One region of the Alteribacillus bidgolensis genome, then DNA from elsewhere that is predicted to be linked to it. Evidence: riboswitches for the same ligand, from Rfam matches in the RefSeq annotation. Region 1 holds a riboswitch; the other holds the start of a gene.

The links. A riboswitch is a leader RNA that binds a small molecule or an ion and turns the genes downstream of it on or off. The one in region 1 is predicted to bind lysine.
Region 2: it holds a riboswitch for lysine, as region 1 does, so the genes downstream of both, CEF16_RS18880 (Na+/H+ antiporter NhaC family protein) here and dapA (4-hydroxy-tetrahydrodipicolinate synthase) in region 1, are expected to answer to the same signal.

What each region holds. Positions count from the first base shown of each region.
Region 1 is NZ_KZ614149.1:708,726-716,462, reverse strand. It holds gene CEF16_RS03755 (hypothetical protein) at 231-734, shown strand; lysine riboswitch at 1,306-1,489, shown strand; gene dapA (4-hydroxy-tetrahydrodipicolinate synthase) at 1,643-2,530, shown strand; gene yidD (membrane protein insertion efficiency factor YidD) at 2,652-2,879, shown strand; gene CEF16_RS03740 (DMT family transporter) at 2,876-3,811, opposite strand; gene CEF16_RS03735 (hypothetical protein) at 3,834-5,201, opposite strand; gene CEF16_RS03730 (M24 family metallopeptidase) at 5,439-6,656, opposite strand; gene CEF16_RS03725 (aldehyde dehydrogenase family protein) at 6,735-7,737, opposite strand, start outside.
Region 2 is NZ_KZ614149.1:3,798,350-3,806,086, reverse strand. It holds gene CEF16_RS18890 (peptide chain release factor 3) at 1-244, shown strand, start outside; gene CEF16_RS23910 (hypothetical protein) at 354-500, opposite strand; gene CEF16_RS18885 (Cof-type HAD-IIB family hydrolase) at 1,025-1,933, shown strand; lysine riboswitch at 2,225-2,377, shown strand; gene CEF16_RS18880 (Na+/H+ antiporter NhaC family protein) at 2,568-4,127, shown strand; gene CEF16_RS18875 (hypothetical protein) at 4,257-4,517, shown strand; gene gbsB (choline dehydrogenase) at 4,712-5,920, opposite strand; gene betB (betaine-aldehyde dehydrogenase) at 5,990-7,447, opposite strand; gene cudC (choline uptake/conversion transcriptional regulator CudC) at 7,734-7,737, shown strand, end outside.

The DNA.
Region 1 (7,737 bases):
GGACGGCCCCCCATGCATGGTTTATTCCCACCCATCATTATAAATGATTTTCTTTAGTAAATAAAACGTATTTTCTAATAAATTTTATTCTCTCCCTTCAAATTTTATAAAATATAGCCTGTTTTAAAGGAAAAATTTATTTAATAAGAATAATCTTTTCATATTCTGTCTCATACTACATAATGCCACATTATTCAATTTTTATTACAGTGGAGAAGGGAGGCATTTGATTGAAAAAGGCAATTTCATATCTAATCTGTTGTTTTCTTATATCTGGTTGTAATCCTGTACAAAAGGAACAGAGTGAAAACACAGAGTTAAAAACAGAACCTAGTTCCTATGAACAAAAGAAAGATTATCAAGTAAATGATAAACTTAAAAATGCAGCTAATGAATATGAGGATTATCTCACCTATTTTCATCGCTCTTTACGTCAGGTAGCTGATGAGGTGCAAAGAAATGATATTAATGAGTATTGGGTACAAAAACAGCTAAATCAAATGCTAAAGAAGACAGATGATATTACATCTGACGTACCAAACGCTTTTGAGCCGCTCAAAGAAGTTCAGTTAAGTGCAGCTTATGAGTTGAAGATGGCAAAAACAAATGCCTCTGATTGTTTTAAATCTAATAACCATTGTCAGGAAATGCAAACTCATTTAAACAATTTGTTTTATGTTGACAAAACAATGGATGAAACGTATAAAGACATTTTATTTGATAATGGGTTATAACAATAGGGGAGTTAACCCATAAGTCAATTTTCGGCAAGCGCAGCTGGAATATACTCACTTTCACCCTCAGGGCACAAGGGCGGCATCTACTCCAACTCTCTTTGCTCGTACTCGTAGTGTCCTTTGCCGCGGACGACGGTTCAGTCTTCTTGTATGCAAACCTTCGAGGTAATCATAATGTCCTATTTTTAACAGGAGTCTCACATATTCCAGTTGCCAAATAACCATCTAACCTTTTGCTACAGTCCCTCTAGACATTGTAAAACGCCTAAATTACTACAGAAATGGACACCACCCCGGTTTTCAGAGGAAGTGGGCTTCTCCGCTGCGAATTTTTTAGCAGGAATTTTGTCGGTCAAGATATAGCAGAAGTACTCTTACTAATTTTCTATGATGTAGAAGAACGTCAACAAAAAGTACTGATCTTACTTTTTCCCTCTGTGAACAACAGTTTGATTGATATAAAATTTTTTTAGTAATTTTTTTTAAATCAATTGCAATTCTATTCATGGTCTGGTAAAGTTTTCAGTAACGAAAATATTATAAATTAATTTCCTACTTCTTTATAAGAAGTGAGGTTAGAGGCGCAAAGACCATGAGTAAGCATTAGGAGGAACATGAGGTCCAGTGATTTTTGCTGAAAGGGGGATTTGCCGAAGCAGACAACTTCTCATGAGTTGGATGCTGGTTTCGTATTTAATAAGTACGAAACTGTCATATAGCATGCTGATGCTATATGGAGGGCTATCTCACGCATAAACGGTTCTGTTTATAGCTGGAACGTTCATGCAACAATGAGGCTCTCATTGTTGTTTTTTTGCGTAACTTTGAATTTTCCGGTGAGAACCGGCCCTCCTCTGTAAATTGTTATTAACGAGACTTTAATCTCTAACAGAGGGTGATTGAAAATGAATTTTGGAAGAATTAGTACAGCAATGGTAACACCATTTGATAATCTCGAAGAAGTAGATTACAGTGCAGTGACAAAGTTAGTAAACCATCTTATTTCTAACGGATCAGACAGCTTAGTTATAGCAGGAACGACAGGTGAATCTCCTACTTTGTCAAAAGAAGAAAAACTTACGCTTTTTGAGCATGTCGTAAAAGTAGTAAACGGACGCGTTCCAGTTATTGCAGGTACGGGATGTAATAATACAAAAGCTTCGATAGAATTAACAAAAAAAGCGGAAAAAACCGGCGTAGATGCAGTCATGCTAGTTACTCCTTATTATAGCAAACCATCTCAAGAAGGTATGTATCTGCATTTCAAAAAAGTGGCCGAGTCTACTCAGCTTCCGGTTATGCTCTACAATATTCCCGGAAGAAGTGCTGCTGGCCTCACACCTGAAACAATTATTCGTTTGGCTGAAACAGAAAATATTATGGCCGTTAAAGAGGCTAGCGGTGATTTAGATGCGATGGCATATATCATCGAACACACACCTGAAGATTTCCTTTTATACAGCGGAGACGATAGTTTAACACTTCCTGTAATGTCTATTGGAGGAGCTGGGGTAGTCTCTATTTCTTCCCATATTATCGGTAATGAAATGCAGGATATGGTGCAAAGCTTTTTAAATGGTCATCCCCAATATGCTTCCAAACGCCATAGAGAGCTGCTTCCTACCATGAAATCAATGTTTACAGCTCCAAGCCCTTCCCCTGTAAAAGCTGCTTTAGAAATTCAGGGGATAATATCAGGGGATGTAAGACTCCCAATGGTTCGGTTGAATGAGGAAGAAATGAATATGCTCCGCTCTACTCTGCGGCCAAAAACAACATTTTACGTTAGTTAATTTAAAATGGACTGTTTCTTCCTTATTGTTTGGAAGAAACAGTCCGTTTTCTTTTGGTGTCTACAGCTAAATATGAATATTCTATATTTTGAATAGTATAACTTAAAAGGGGTGTTAACTCTTGAAGATCATTCTCCTTACCTTTATATCTTTCTACCGGAAATTTATTTCTCCTTTCACTCCCCCGACATGTCGTTTTTATCCTACTTGTTCACAATATGGTAAAGAGGCAATTGAACGATTCGGTGCTGTTAAAGGCGGATGTTTAACCATCGTTAGAGTTTGTAAATGTCACCCTTTTCACCCTGGTGGCTTTGACCCGGTACCGAAGAAAAAACGCCAATCTTAATGCTGATGTGCTTTGCGTCGATAATTGATCCACTTTTGCTCCACGTACCCCGTACCTAATAAAACGCCTCCTACTATAAAAATGAAGCCTGTCAGTTGAGCAGGATACACCGTTTCTTTTAAAAGGACAGCTGAACTTATTAATCCGAAGAATGGAACAAGGTTATTAAATACTGCTGTTTCACCAGCTCCTATCTTCTGAATGGAGCTGTTAAATAGCTGGTGCCCTAAAGCAGTAGCCAGTACAGCAGAGCCAAAAAAAATCAGCCAGACAAATAAAGGAGCCTTAAATACTTGTGCTATCCCGCCCGGTTCCATAAACAAACTGATAAGCAGAAGGCCTGCCGACCCAATTAAAAACATAAAACCTGTCATAGCTCGCGGGTGCAGCGTAGTGGTCGCTTTTTTTATATAGATAAAGCTGACTGCTTGTGAAAACATACTTAAGAATATCAGTACATCACCAGATGACAGACCGCTGACTTGACTGCCAGATCCTGCAATGGTTAACAGTCCGACACCAATAAAACCTAACACTACTCCTAAAAATCGAGTTTTTGTCACCGGGTCTCCTAGTATTATCATTGCTAAAAGGGAGGTAGTTAATGGAACAAGCGCTAGAATTAAAGACGTATTAACCGCAGAAGTACTCATAAGACCCAAAGCTAAGAAAAAATGGTGGCCAATTACACCAAATACTGAGGCTGCCGCAATATGCTTTAGTTCTTTTCTAGAAATCTTTCGCCATTCATTACAGCATAACATTATAATCACTATAATAGCTCCAGCAACCATAATACGTAAGGTCTGCATGCTTGCAGGAGGCATGTATGCAACTAATACTTTTAAAGCAACTACATTTAATCCCCATAAAACCATTACACCAATGACAAACAAGTAATTGATCCATATTTTATTTTGTTGATTCATCATACTTCCTTTCTTGTTAACGAAGCTATCTTGCTTGAATCCACTCAAAAACAGTTAAAAGTAATGTAAATACGATAAGAGCTGTGAAGGCAAATCCTGCATTTTTTTTCACAATATTCCATGGACGTTCCTTCATTAAGTGCGCTCCCATGAGGATAGAGCCGGAAAATGGCGATATTTGGGTTGATAAAGTCCAAGCGCACAAAAGCAATATTCCCATAAAAGCAGGAGGAACCCCAAATTGTTCTGGAGTTAAAGAGCTGCCAAGCCCTGAGACAATAATGACAGGATGAACACCGATAAAAGCTAGAAACATTACACTTACTATAAGAATAAGAATTAACAAAGGGATAATACCTTTGGAAATCCATAAAATTGCGTCAGCAAGTAAGTTTCCGGCATTACTTCTAGCCAGCGCTTCTCCAAAAAAACCAGCTGTTATAAATATACCAATCTCATTGTTTAAACGTTCAAAAGAATGAGAAATGTGATGAAAAGCAGCTTGTAAATATCCCTGTGCCGTCCCTATCGAAACGGACCATACGAGCGGATATCCAAGAGCAAGAATCGAGACGACCGTTAACATGTTTACTGGCAATACTATTTCTATAGCAATAGATAAAAATAATAATATTATAATGTAAAAAGATAAACCTTTTAAGGGAGACGTACCGTGATAAAAATTATTTCTTGATTTCGAATCATTTTGTATATATTCTTCTTTAGAAAATGTTATAAATGGATAAAAAACCGCAACGAGAATTGTATAGACGACAGCTATGAGAAATCCATATCCCCCTACTTCTTGCCACGTCAGCTCATATAGAATGAGAACAAGCCCCACATTGACAAAATAAGGCGACCACAGCATACAAAAGCCAAATCCTCTTAAGAGTGTTAATCCAAACTTCTTATTTTCAAAGGAAGAAAAACTTTCGGAACCTATTTTATATACAAGCGGCATAGAACCCAAATTAAGTAATGATCCCATAAAGGCTGTCAATATGTAGCCAAGGCGATAAGGATGAGCTTGTCTGCTTTTTTCTCTTTTGCGTAAAGCTGTTTGTAAAGCTTGTAAATAACCAGCTTCCGACATTAATACCCCAAATAAAGGGATGAGTAAAAATAATCCTAATAGGTTCAGATTTTCTCCAAAACTAAATAGTGCCTCCAAAAAAGAAACGTTATAAAATAAAAAAAGTATACTTCCACTGATCAAAAGAAGTAATACTACAAACCGATTGGCTCCATTCATTTTTTTTAATGCTGACAGTAATAATAAAAAAGCAATAGAACTGTATATAGAAGTAAGTATTTGTGAAGGGAAAAATACACTCACTAAATAGATGACAACTGCCAAAAAAGAGGTAATCCCAAGGTAGGTTTGTTTCATATATATTCTCTCCGCCTTCCTGCAAACCTCACCTTATCTTATTTTCACTATTATATGCTAACATGTAAAGTGCCGACTGAACAGTATTTTGCTTATTAGATAAAGCTTATACTATTTATTCATACCAGCACGTCCTCGCTTTTGGCAGCTACTCATCTGGGTTAGTTTCTGTATGAAATTTTAATCGTGAAAAAATCTGCAGCGGATATCTTCCACTACAGAGAACGGAAATGCTTGTTAGGAACCTGTGTGTTCTTTATGAGCTCTAGTCATGGCTGATATATTGGATGGCTTTTTGATATAAAGTTCTCTTGGAACGTTTGCAAACGTTTCACAGCCATTGTCCGTGATCCTTATAGACTCCGTAATTTCTACTCCATAATTATCAAGCCATATTCCAGGCATTAAATGAAAGGTCATGTTCGGCTGTAATATCGTTCGGTCACCTTTTCGAAAGCTTACTGTGTGCTCACCCCAATCAGGTGGAAAACTTAAACCAATCGAATAGCCAAGTCTAGACTCCTTAAAATAACCTCGTTTTGCTATTGTTTTGCTCCAGATGCTTTCAACTTCTTCTGCAGTCATCCCTGGTTTTATAGCATCCATAGTCGTTTCGATACCCTCTACAACCACCTCTGCCAGATCTTTTACTTTGTCTGGTGCCTCTCCTATAGCCATTGTTCTTGCCATTGGAGTGTGATAACGGCGATAGCAGCCAGCAATTTCGATCGTTAAATAATCACCATGTTTGTACCTGCGATCTGTCCAAGTTAAATGGGGGCTTGCCGTGTTTTCACTGGTGGGAATCATCGGTACGATCGATGTGTAGTCTCCGCCAAATTCTGCAGTACCGCTAATTTGAGCTTGATAAATAGCTGCTGCTACATCATTTTCCCGCATCCCGACATCAGCAGTATAATATGCAGCATGCAGCGCATTTTCTAAAATTTTTGCTGCTTTTTTCATGCATTCAATTTCATTATCAGATTTTATTAAACGCACCCAGTTAACCAAAGTGCTGAAATTCCTAAATTCGGCATTCGGAAGTCCTTGAGTGATTCGCTCATAACACATGCCCGTAAAATAAAAAGCGTCCATTTCCAGGCCGATTTTACGATTTCCTTGGCCTATTTCATTCAATATATTGGCAACAAAATCCATCGGATGCCTAATCGTTGATTGTACAAATTCATCTGGATAAGGAATGATATGATTCTCGTCTAACCAAGTTGTGATTTTTGCACTATGAGCATCCATCTCCCTTCCTATCCAAATGGGCTGCTCCTCATCAATCATAACGACTAAGATTTGATGCACATAAAAAGACCAAGCATTGTAGCCTGTTAAATAAAACATATTTGAAGGATTAGAGATAAGGAGAACTTCCACTCCATATTCCATCATTTTTTGCTTTGTATGATTCATTCTTGTTAGATATTCTTCTTTAGAAAACAAGTCTGCCACCCCTTTCTGTCCTTTCTGTCTCTATAGAAAAGGATGTGCTATTCTTTATTGAATAGCACCCCAATGAATTTATTCAGTTATTTTAAAGCATACAATTCGTTCCTCTGACATTTCTCTAACAGCAAATTCAACGCCTTCTCTTCCCAGACCGGAACCTTTCACACCCCCAAAAGGCATTGCATCTATGCGGAAGTCACTGCTGTCGTTAATCATTACGCCTCCAGTATGGAGTTTTTTTGAAGCCTTTAATGCCGCATTAATATTGGAAGTGAATATACCAGCTTGAAGCCCGTAATTCACATTATTCGCTCGATCGATTGCTTCATCTAAATCCTTAACTTTAAATAAAAGAACAACTGGACCAAAAACTTCTTCTTTCACCACTTTAGCTTTTTCTGGAACTTTTTCCAAAACAGTAGGTTCGTAGTGTGCTCCATCTCTAGTCCCGCCGCTCAGAAGTGTTCCGCCTTGGTCAACTGCTTCGTTAACCCAATTTTCTATCCGCATTGCTTCTTTTTCATTAATAAGCGGTCCCATATCTGTTGACTCAGATAATTTATTACCGGTTTTAACGTCTTTTACTTTTTCGAGGAATAATTCCTTAAAAGCGTCATATGCTTCTTCTTCCACATATATTCGTTGGACACTGAGACAATTCTGGCCAGCTGCTGCGAAAGCTCCTGAAACTGTTGCTTCTGCAGCAAGCTCTATGTCTGCATCTCTTCTTACAATCGCCGGTGAATTAGAGCCAAGCTCCATTGATAATTTTTTTAAGCCGGCTTTTTTCGAGATTTTTTCTCCTGTCTCTAAGCCACCTGTAAAACTAATCATATGAACATCTTTACTTTCAATCAATGAGTCTCCAATATCACGGCCACGGCCGGTTATAACAGTTAATATTTTTTTAGGAAGGCCTGATTTCATAAATGCTTCCGCTAACTTCAGGGCGCTTAAAGGTGTTTCCGTAGCAGGTTTTACAATGATGGCATTTCCAGCAGCAATTGCCGGTCCTAGTTTATGAGCTACAAGGTTTAAGGGATCATTAAACGGTGTAATGGCTGCGATAACTCCT
Region 2 (7,737 bases), 3.1 Mb from region 1:
GATGGAATATCGCTTAAAAAATGAGTATAATGCAGATATTCGCCTCGAAAAACTGCCTTTTTCGATTGCACGGTGGGTCAATGGAGATCCGGACGAATTAGAAACCTTTAAAAAACGCCAGAAAAACCTGGCTGTAGACAGAGATGGAAGAATGGTTGCTTTATTCGATAATGAATTCCAAATGAATATGACAAAAGATAAATACCCACAACTCACCTTCTACGAAAACTCTTATATGAAATAATAAATTTCTTTATACTCGGAAGTCCTTATCACTGAAAATCTTAATGAAACAATAAAATCTTCCGGTAAAAAAACACGACTAAACGAATATAGCGTTTTAGTCGTGTTTTTTAATTAATTCCACCCATAACTTCAGGAATAACGGTCCCTTCTCTGGTCTCTACAGCTCCAAATAAAAGCAAAGCTATAAATACCGCCCATATTATTGCATTATTGAAAGTCACTCCATCAAATGAAGAGTTGTTATTCTCAAACATTCTATAAAAATCATCCTCTCTTTTATCTACTTAACCGCTGCCATCACATCACAACCGTCATTTCGCCATTTTCTTCGCTTTGTTACTAGACCCGTTCTTATAATCTCCTATAAGGTGAACTTCCACCGTAGGTTCTCCTCGGTATATTTTTAACCGTGTTCACTTTAAGTTTCCCTGTAACAAGTAAGACTGCTCCGATAATATCTAAATTATGTCCATTTAATAAATCAGCTACCGTGTATGGGGGCAAAGATGAGTTATTTTTATTATGGTTATTATTAAACATATTGAAATGCACCCCCATTTTCACCATGTATGAATGAATTAGAAGGTGCAATATAAAAATATCTTAATACTCTAAAACGTATGAAACTACCTTTTCTTGTGCATTTCGTGTTACCCTATTGTAAATGAGAATTGAAATGCGTGTGCATACTAGCTATTCTCATTAAGAATCCAGCCACTGCTTATTTTATGCAGCTAAAAAGATGTTTTTTAATATAGTTTATACTGAGGTGACAACTATGAACGCAGTAGCAATTGATATGGACGGAACCCTTTTACATTCCGAAGGATTTGTTTCAGAGAAAAATGCACAAGCACTAAAATTGCTTCAAGCAGAAGGACATAAACTTATTATTGCAACGGGACGAGGACTGCCAGACGTAGAACGCTTACTTGGATCTGTAAACGTTACGCCGGATGGAATTGTTTCTTTAAATGGAGCCAGAGTGTATTGGGAAGGAGAACCGATTCAAGAATCCTATATGGGTCAGCAAGAAGCAATTAACTTGGTAGAGTGGCTTAATGACAATGAATATTACTTTCACATTTACACTGACAAGGGTTTATTTTCCCCGACAAAATCCCGAGAGTTTTTTATGAATGACTTGAACATATATACACAGGACAAAGAAGGCGGAGAAGAAATAAAAGAAGCCATTCGCCGAAGAGCAGATGGTCATCACAGGCAAGCCAATATGAAAGAGCTGCACTCTTCAAGTATGATTGTTGATTATGACCTTACCGTTTATAAGTTTCTTATAGTATCAATGCTTGAACAGAAGCTGGATATATGCCGGAAATCCTGGGGAGATAAGCATAATGTGCTTATTACTTCCTCAGGACGTGATAACCTTGAGATTATGCATCCGAATACACAGAAAGGAAAAGGACTTCTTCACATTGCAAATCATGCAGGGCTAGATATATCCTCTACTTTTGCGATCGGTGATAATTATAATGACCTTCCACTTTTCAATGCTGCAGCGACCAGTATTGCCATGGGCAATGCCGAGGAAGATGTAAAACGAGTAGCTACCCATGCAACAACTCACCATGACATTGACGGGGTCGCCTATGCGATTGAAAATTTTATTTTAAAATCATCTAACCTTACTATCAAAAGCAGTGAAAAAAATCAGTTGCCATAAGCGAAGGCTGTTGATATAATTTCTCGTGGTCCTCAAAAAAGCCAACCGCGTGGAAATATTTTACTAAACAAACATACATGACGAAATGACTTCTGCTTTGTGAACTACAACCCAAAAGTATTACACTCCTGTAAATTGGTTTTATTTGTCAACAGGAGAAGATTTATATGAACGCAGTTATTATATACGTTTCTTTTTACATGAACACTTGAGCGGATGAATTCTGACGTTACAAATTTTGATCTTTTAGAAACAGCATACGAAGAAATAGAATAGAAAACCTCATCCCGCTGGTGAGGTAGAGGCGCGAAATGAAAAAAGTATGCTCTGGGAGAAGGGTTGTATCGACTGGAGACAAAAAGGTTCATTTGCCGAAGCCGGCTGAGCCTGCATTGAATAAGTGCGGGACTGCCACGATGCTTTTCGTGGAGGACTACTATAAAACGGGATGACCGTTCTACCTGCTTGGTAATGGAATCCGAGCAGGTTTTTTTGCATAAGCTTTAGAATAATTAGAAAAACTCGACTTACCGCCGAGTCCTATGGCGGAAGTCGTAGTTTTGCTTATATTTTGATCCTTTAACAAAGTAAAACATTCTTAAAGTACAATGAAATAGAAAGGAGAATAGTTGTAATGAACGAGCCGTCTATTCTGTCGCTGCTCCCCCCTATTCTTGCTTTATTAATGATTGTTGCGACAAGAAAAGTTCTTCCTTCCCTGGGTGTTGGGATTATTATCGGTGCTTTAGTTCTTAGCGATTGGTCAATCACCGAAGGAGCTGTCCTCATTTGGGAAATATTTGCCGGCATTTTTGTAGCAGATGGTTCTATCAATGACTGGGAATTATATATTATTTTCTTTTTACTTATTCTCGGCATCATGGCAGCTCTCATAAGTTTTTCGGGCGGAAGCCGTGCATTTGGGGAGTGGGCGTTAAAACGAGTAAAAACGAGGATAGGAGCACAGCTTGTGACCTTGCTATTTGGTATCCTTGTTTTTATTGATGATTACTTTAACAGTTTAACAGTCGGTCAAGTAAGCCGGCCGCTAACAGACAGGCACCACATCTCTAGAGCAAAGCTTGCATATATTGTTGACTCTGTCGCTGCACCGATTTGTGTAATCGCGCCCCTATCGAGCTGGGGAGCCTACATTATTACCATCATTGCGGACATTCTCAGCAGTCATAACCAAACACAATACGGAGGCCTTCAGGCATTTCTCTACATGGTGCCTATGAATTTTTATGCTATGACTGCTCTTTTATTCGTTTTTCTAGCCATCGTCTGGAAACTTGACTTTGGTCCGATGCGTACCCATGAAAAACGTGCCATCATGCATCATCAAGTGCTTGACCCTGATCGTACTGGTGTACCTGGTGAACAATCTCAGCATCTAGACGAGCATAAAGGAAAAGTTCGTGATTTAATAATTCCTATACTCGTTCTCATTGCCAGTACGGTTGTATTTATGATTGTAACGGGTGCACAAGCTGCTGATGAAGTAACAGCCTTATCGGTTTTTGCTGAAACGGACGTAGCAAGTTCCCTTGTTTACGGCGGTTTAATTGGACTTGGGGTGACTGTGCTGCTTACTTTGACAAAGAGGCCTGCTGTTACTGGTTTTATCAAAACCGTTTTTGCGGGGATGCAATCAATGCTTCCTGCTATTTATATTTTAATTCTTGCGTGGATTATTGTTAGCATTATTGATCAGTTAGGAACCGGCCAATATTTAGCCGACTTTATCGATGGAACCATTCCTTTATTCTTGCTTCCAGCACTTCTGTTTTTACTAGCAGGATTTATGGCATTTTCTACTGGAACGTCGTGGGGGACATTTTCTATCTTACTTCCCATTGCTGGTGAAATAGCAGCGGCTTTGGATATCTCTTTAATCCTGCCTATGCTTGCAGCCGTTCTGGCGGGTTCTATTTTAGGCGATCATTGTTCGCCTATTTCTGACACCACTATTTTGTCATCAACAGGGGCAGGAAGTCATCATATTGATCACGTAATCACTCAGCTGCCTTATGCTTTTTTCTCTGCTGTAGGTGCATTTGCTGGCTATCTCATTCTTGGTGCAACGGGAAGTACACTTACAGGACTTACTGCTGCACTTCTCATAACAATTGGTATTGCTTTTCTCTTTAAAATAACAAGGAAACCTATAGCAGACGAAAACAAAGGATAATAAACATGGATTTGTCATATAATAGCCCAAAGCCGACTAATGCTTTGGGCCGTTTAAATATGAGCAAGAAAGGTAATAGAAAGAGTAACGCTACTGCACGTTATTTATATTTTATGGGGGGCATAAGCAATGGAAGTATTGTTTATTATTGTTGTGGTCATTATCGTAGCCGTTTATTTCTCTCCATTCTTTTTAGAAAGCTTGCAAGCATCTTTTCCTTATTTTAATACATTAATGAGAGTACGTTATACAATAATCTTTGGCGGCATTGGATTATTGTACGGCATAGCAGGAGATGTATTAGATATCACAGATATCTTTTTTGGTATGATTGCAGGAAGTTTTGTTGATTTCCTTCTTCGCGGCGGCGAAAGATCTCCATCGCCATAATGTATGTATAGAAAAACACAGCATGTCACTATGAAAAGGAAACCGCCTAAAAATACCACTTTCATGCAGCAAAGGCATCAACGTCACTAGTACATCCTGTATGTTAAAATGTCGTTATTTTACTAATAGTTTACTTTCTTACACTAAAGAGACCCTCTCCCAACATTATTGGAAGAGGGTCTCTTTGGAATTTATTAAACTGTTTTTGGTACGAGGTTAAAGCAGCGCTTGTAAATCCATTCGTAATCTGCAACCTTAAGGTCACGAGGGTTTCCTTCAGTCTGCGGATCGTTTTGAGCTTCTTTTGCAAGACGCTCTACCATATCACTGCTTACTCCTTGTTCTTCGAGGTTAGGGATATCTAGATCTTCTACAAGATCGTACATCCAGTTTACGGCTGCTTTTGCTGCTTCTTCTGTTGTCATGTGGAAGGTATCAATACCAAACGCTTTAGCCACACGTGCGAAGCGTTCTGGTGCACCTTTCCAGTTATACTCCATCACAGGACCCATCATAGTAGCAACACATTGGCCGTGTGCAACTGGGATGATTCCGCCAAGCGTTTGACTCATTGCGTGGGCTGCACCAGCAGATTCACTTCCATAAGAAAGTCCGGCAAGCATAGCTGCTTGAGCCATTCCGTAGCGTGCTTCAAGGTCTGTTCCATCAGCATATGCACGGCGGATATATTTAGCAGCATATTCCATAGCCATTAGGGCTACAGCGTCTGTAACAGGCTGTGCAAACTTCATGGTATAGCACTCTACTGCGTGTGCAATAGCGTCGATACCGGTCATAGCTGTTACATGCGGAGGCATGGATACATGAAGTTCGGGATCAATAATAGTAAGGTGCGCTGCAATAAGAGGACCGCCTGTATTAAATTTAAACTCACGCTCTTCATCAGTGATAACCGCCCACTGCGTTACTTCAGAGCCCGTTCCTGCAGTAGTAGGGATTGTAGTAAGCGGTGGAATACGATTTTCAAGCGGCTTCTTCCCTTCTGCTGCTTCATAATCAAGGACAGTGCCTTCGTGTGTTGCTTCCACACCAATTGCTTTTGCTGTGTCCATAGAACTTCCGCCGCCAACAGCTACAAGTCCGTTACATCCTTCATCTTTATAAACTTTAGAGCCTTCTCCGATCAAACGTACAGGAGGGTTTGGCTCTACTTTATTAAAGACAACTACTTCAACACCTGCTTTTTCAAGGTTTTCAACAACTGGATTAGTAACTCCTGCATTGTAAATTCCAGGATCCGTAACGAGAAGAACTTTGTTAGCTCCAAGGGTTTTCACTTCTTCTCCAATGTGTTTAATTGCACCGATTCCATGCTTGATAGCAGTTGGAATTTCAAATGTGTGATAGTTTAACATGTGTTCTACTTTCATATTAAGGCTCATAATGCCATCCTCCTATTTTTAAAGTTATTTTGTGATTTGTGTGATTGTGACTATTTTGCAAGTAATGATTTATTTAAACCAGTGAATAGGTTCTGGTTTTTTATTACGGAATACGTGTTTAACTTCTGTATATTCTTCTAAACCAATATGACCAAGTTCTCTGCCTATTCCTGACTGCTTGTATCCACCCCATGGAGCTTGAGCGAAGTATGGGTGGAAATCATTAATCCATACTGTTCCCATGCGAAGTTTTGAAGCAGTCTCTTCTGCTTTAGCAATATCTGTTGTGAAAACAGCGCCGGCCAGGCCATAAATAGAATCGTTCGCTATAGCAACAGCTTCTTCTTTACTACTAAAAGTTTCAATTGTTAATACTGGACCAAATACTTCTTCCTGAACGATCCTCATGTCTGACCTGCAGTTCGTAAAGATGGTTGGAAGGAAGAAGAACCCATTTTGCAGTTCAGGATCTTCTGGACGTTTACCGCCGATTTCCAGTTTGGCACCTTCTTGCTGGCCAATTTCTACATACTTCTCTACTTTATCACGATGCTCTGCAGAAATAAGCGGACCAGAATGCGTGCTTTCATCAAAGCCATTTCCAAGTTTAATATTTTTTGTTCGTTTTACGAGTTCTTCCACAAATTCATCATGGATACTTTCTTCTATAATTAAGCGTGCTCCGGCAGAGCATACTTGACCAGCATGGAAGAATACGGCATTCATCGCTTGATCTACTGCTGTTTCAAAATCAGCATCTGCAAACACGATATTAGGATTCTTTCCGCCAAGCTCAAGCGCGATTTTTTTCATATTAATGCTTGCTGCCTGCATAATTTTCTTTCCTGTTTCAATTCCTCCAGTAAAGGACACCAGGTCTACATCTACGCTTTCGGATAATTCTGCCCCAGCGTCTGCCCCTTTACCGAGTACCAGGTTGGCTACACCTTTTGGAAATCCTGCTTCTTCGATAAGTTCAAACACTTTAACTGTCGTAAGCGGCGTAATTTCACTTGGTTTTACAACAATTGTATTTCCAGCTGCCAAAGCCGGTGCAATTTTCCACGCTGCTTGAAGCAATGGGTAATTCCAAGGAGTAATTTGTCCGCAGACACCTACAGGTTCACGTACTACTTTACTTTCTGAATCTGGAATGGGAGAAGCGATCATTTCGCCGCCGTCTTTATCTGCAAGACCAGCAAAATATTGAAAGACATTTGCGATGTCATCCATATCAGCTCTGCTTTCTTCTAATGTCTTGCCAGTATCCAACGATTCTAATTCAGCTAGCTCTTCTTTGTCTCGACGGATGAAATCGGCAACCTTTTGAACGAGCTCTCCTCTCTCATTTGCTGGTGTTTCTGCCCAGCTGCCTTCATCAAAAGCAGTACGAGCAGCCTGAATAGCTGCTTTTGCATCTTCACGGTTTCCTTCCGCAGCCTCTGCCACATTTTCTTGATTATAAGGGTTAATAATCGTTCTTACTTCTTTTGACTTTGCCTCTGTCCAGGCGCCGTCAATGTACATTCTTTTCAGTGTCAAATAAACCCCTCCTCTATAAATTAAAAATGTTTAATTTGTTTAAAAAAAATTTAACGTTTCGAACAACTTTAATCTAACAGCTCTATTTTTTATTGTCAAAGAAAAATTAAAAAATAAATCTTTTAAAAATTGTTCTCCCTCCCGTCATATTAGGGAAAGAATATTTATAAAAGAAATTTTTTCTTTGACAACTTTTTTTATTACGTTATGATAGAAAACTGTAAAGAAAAAAATAAACGAATTTAATTTTTTAAATGAAAGGAGGATTTAAGTGG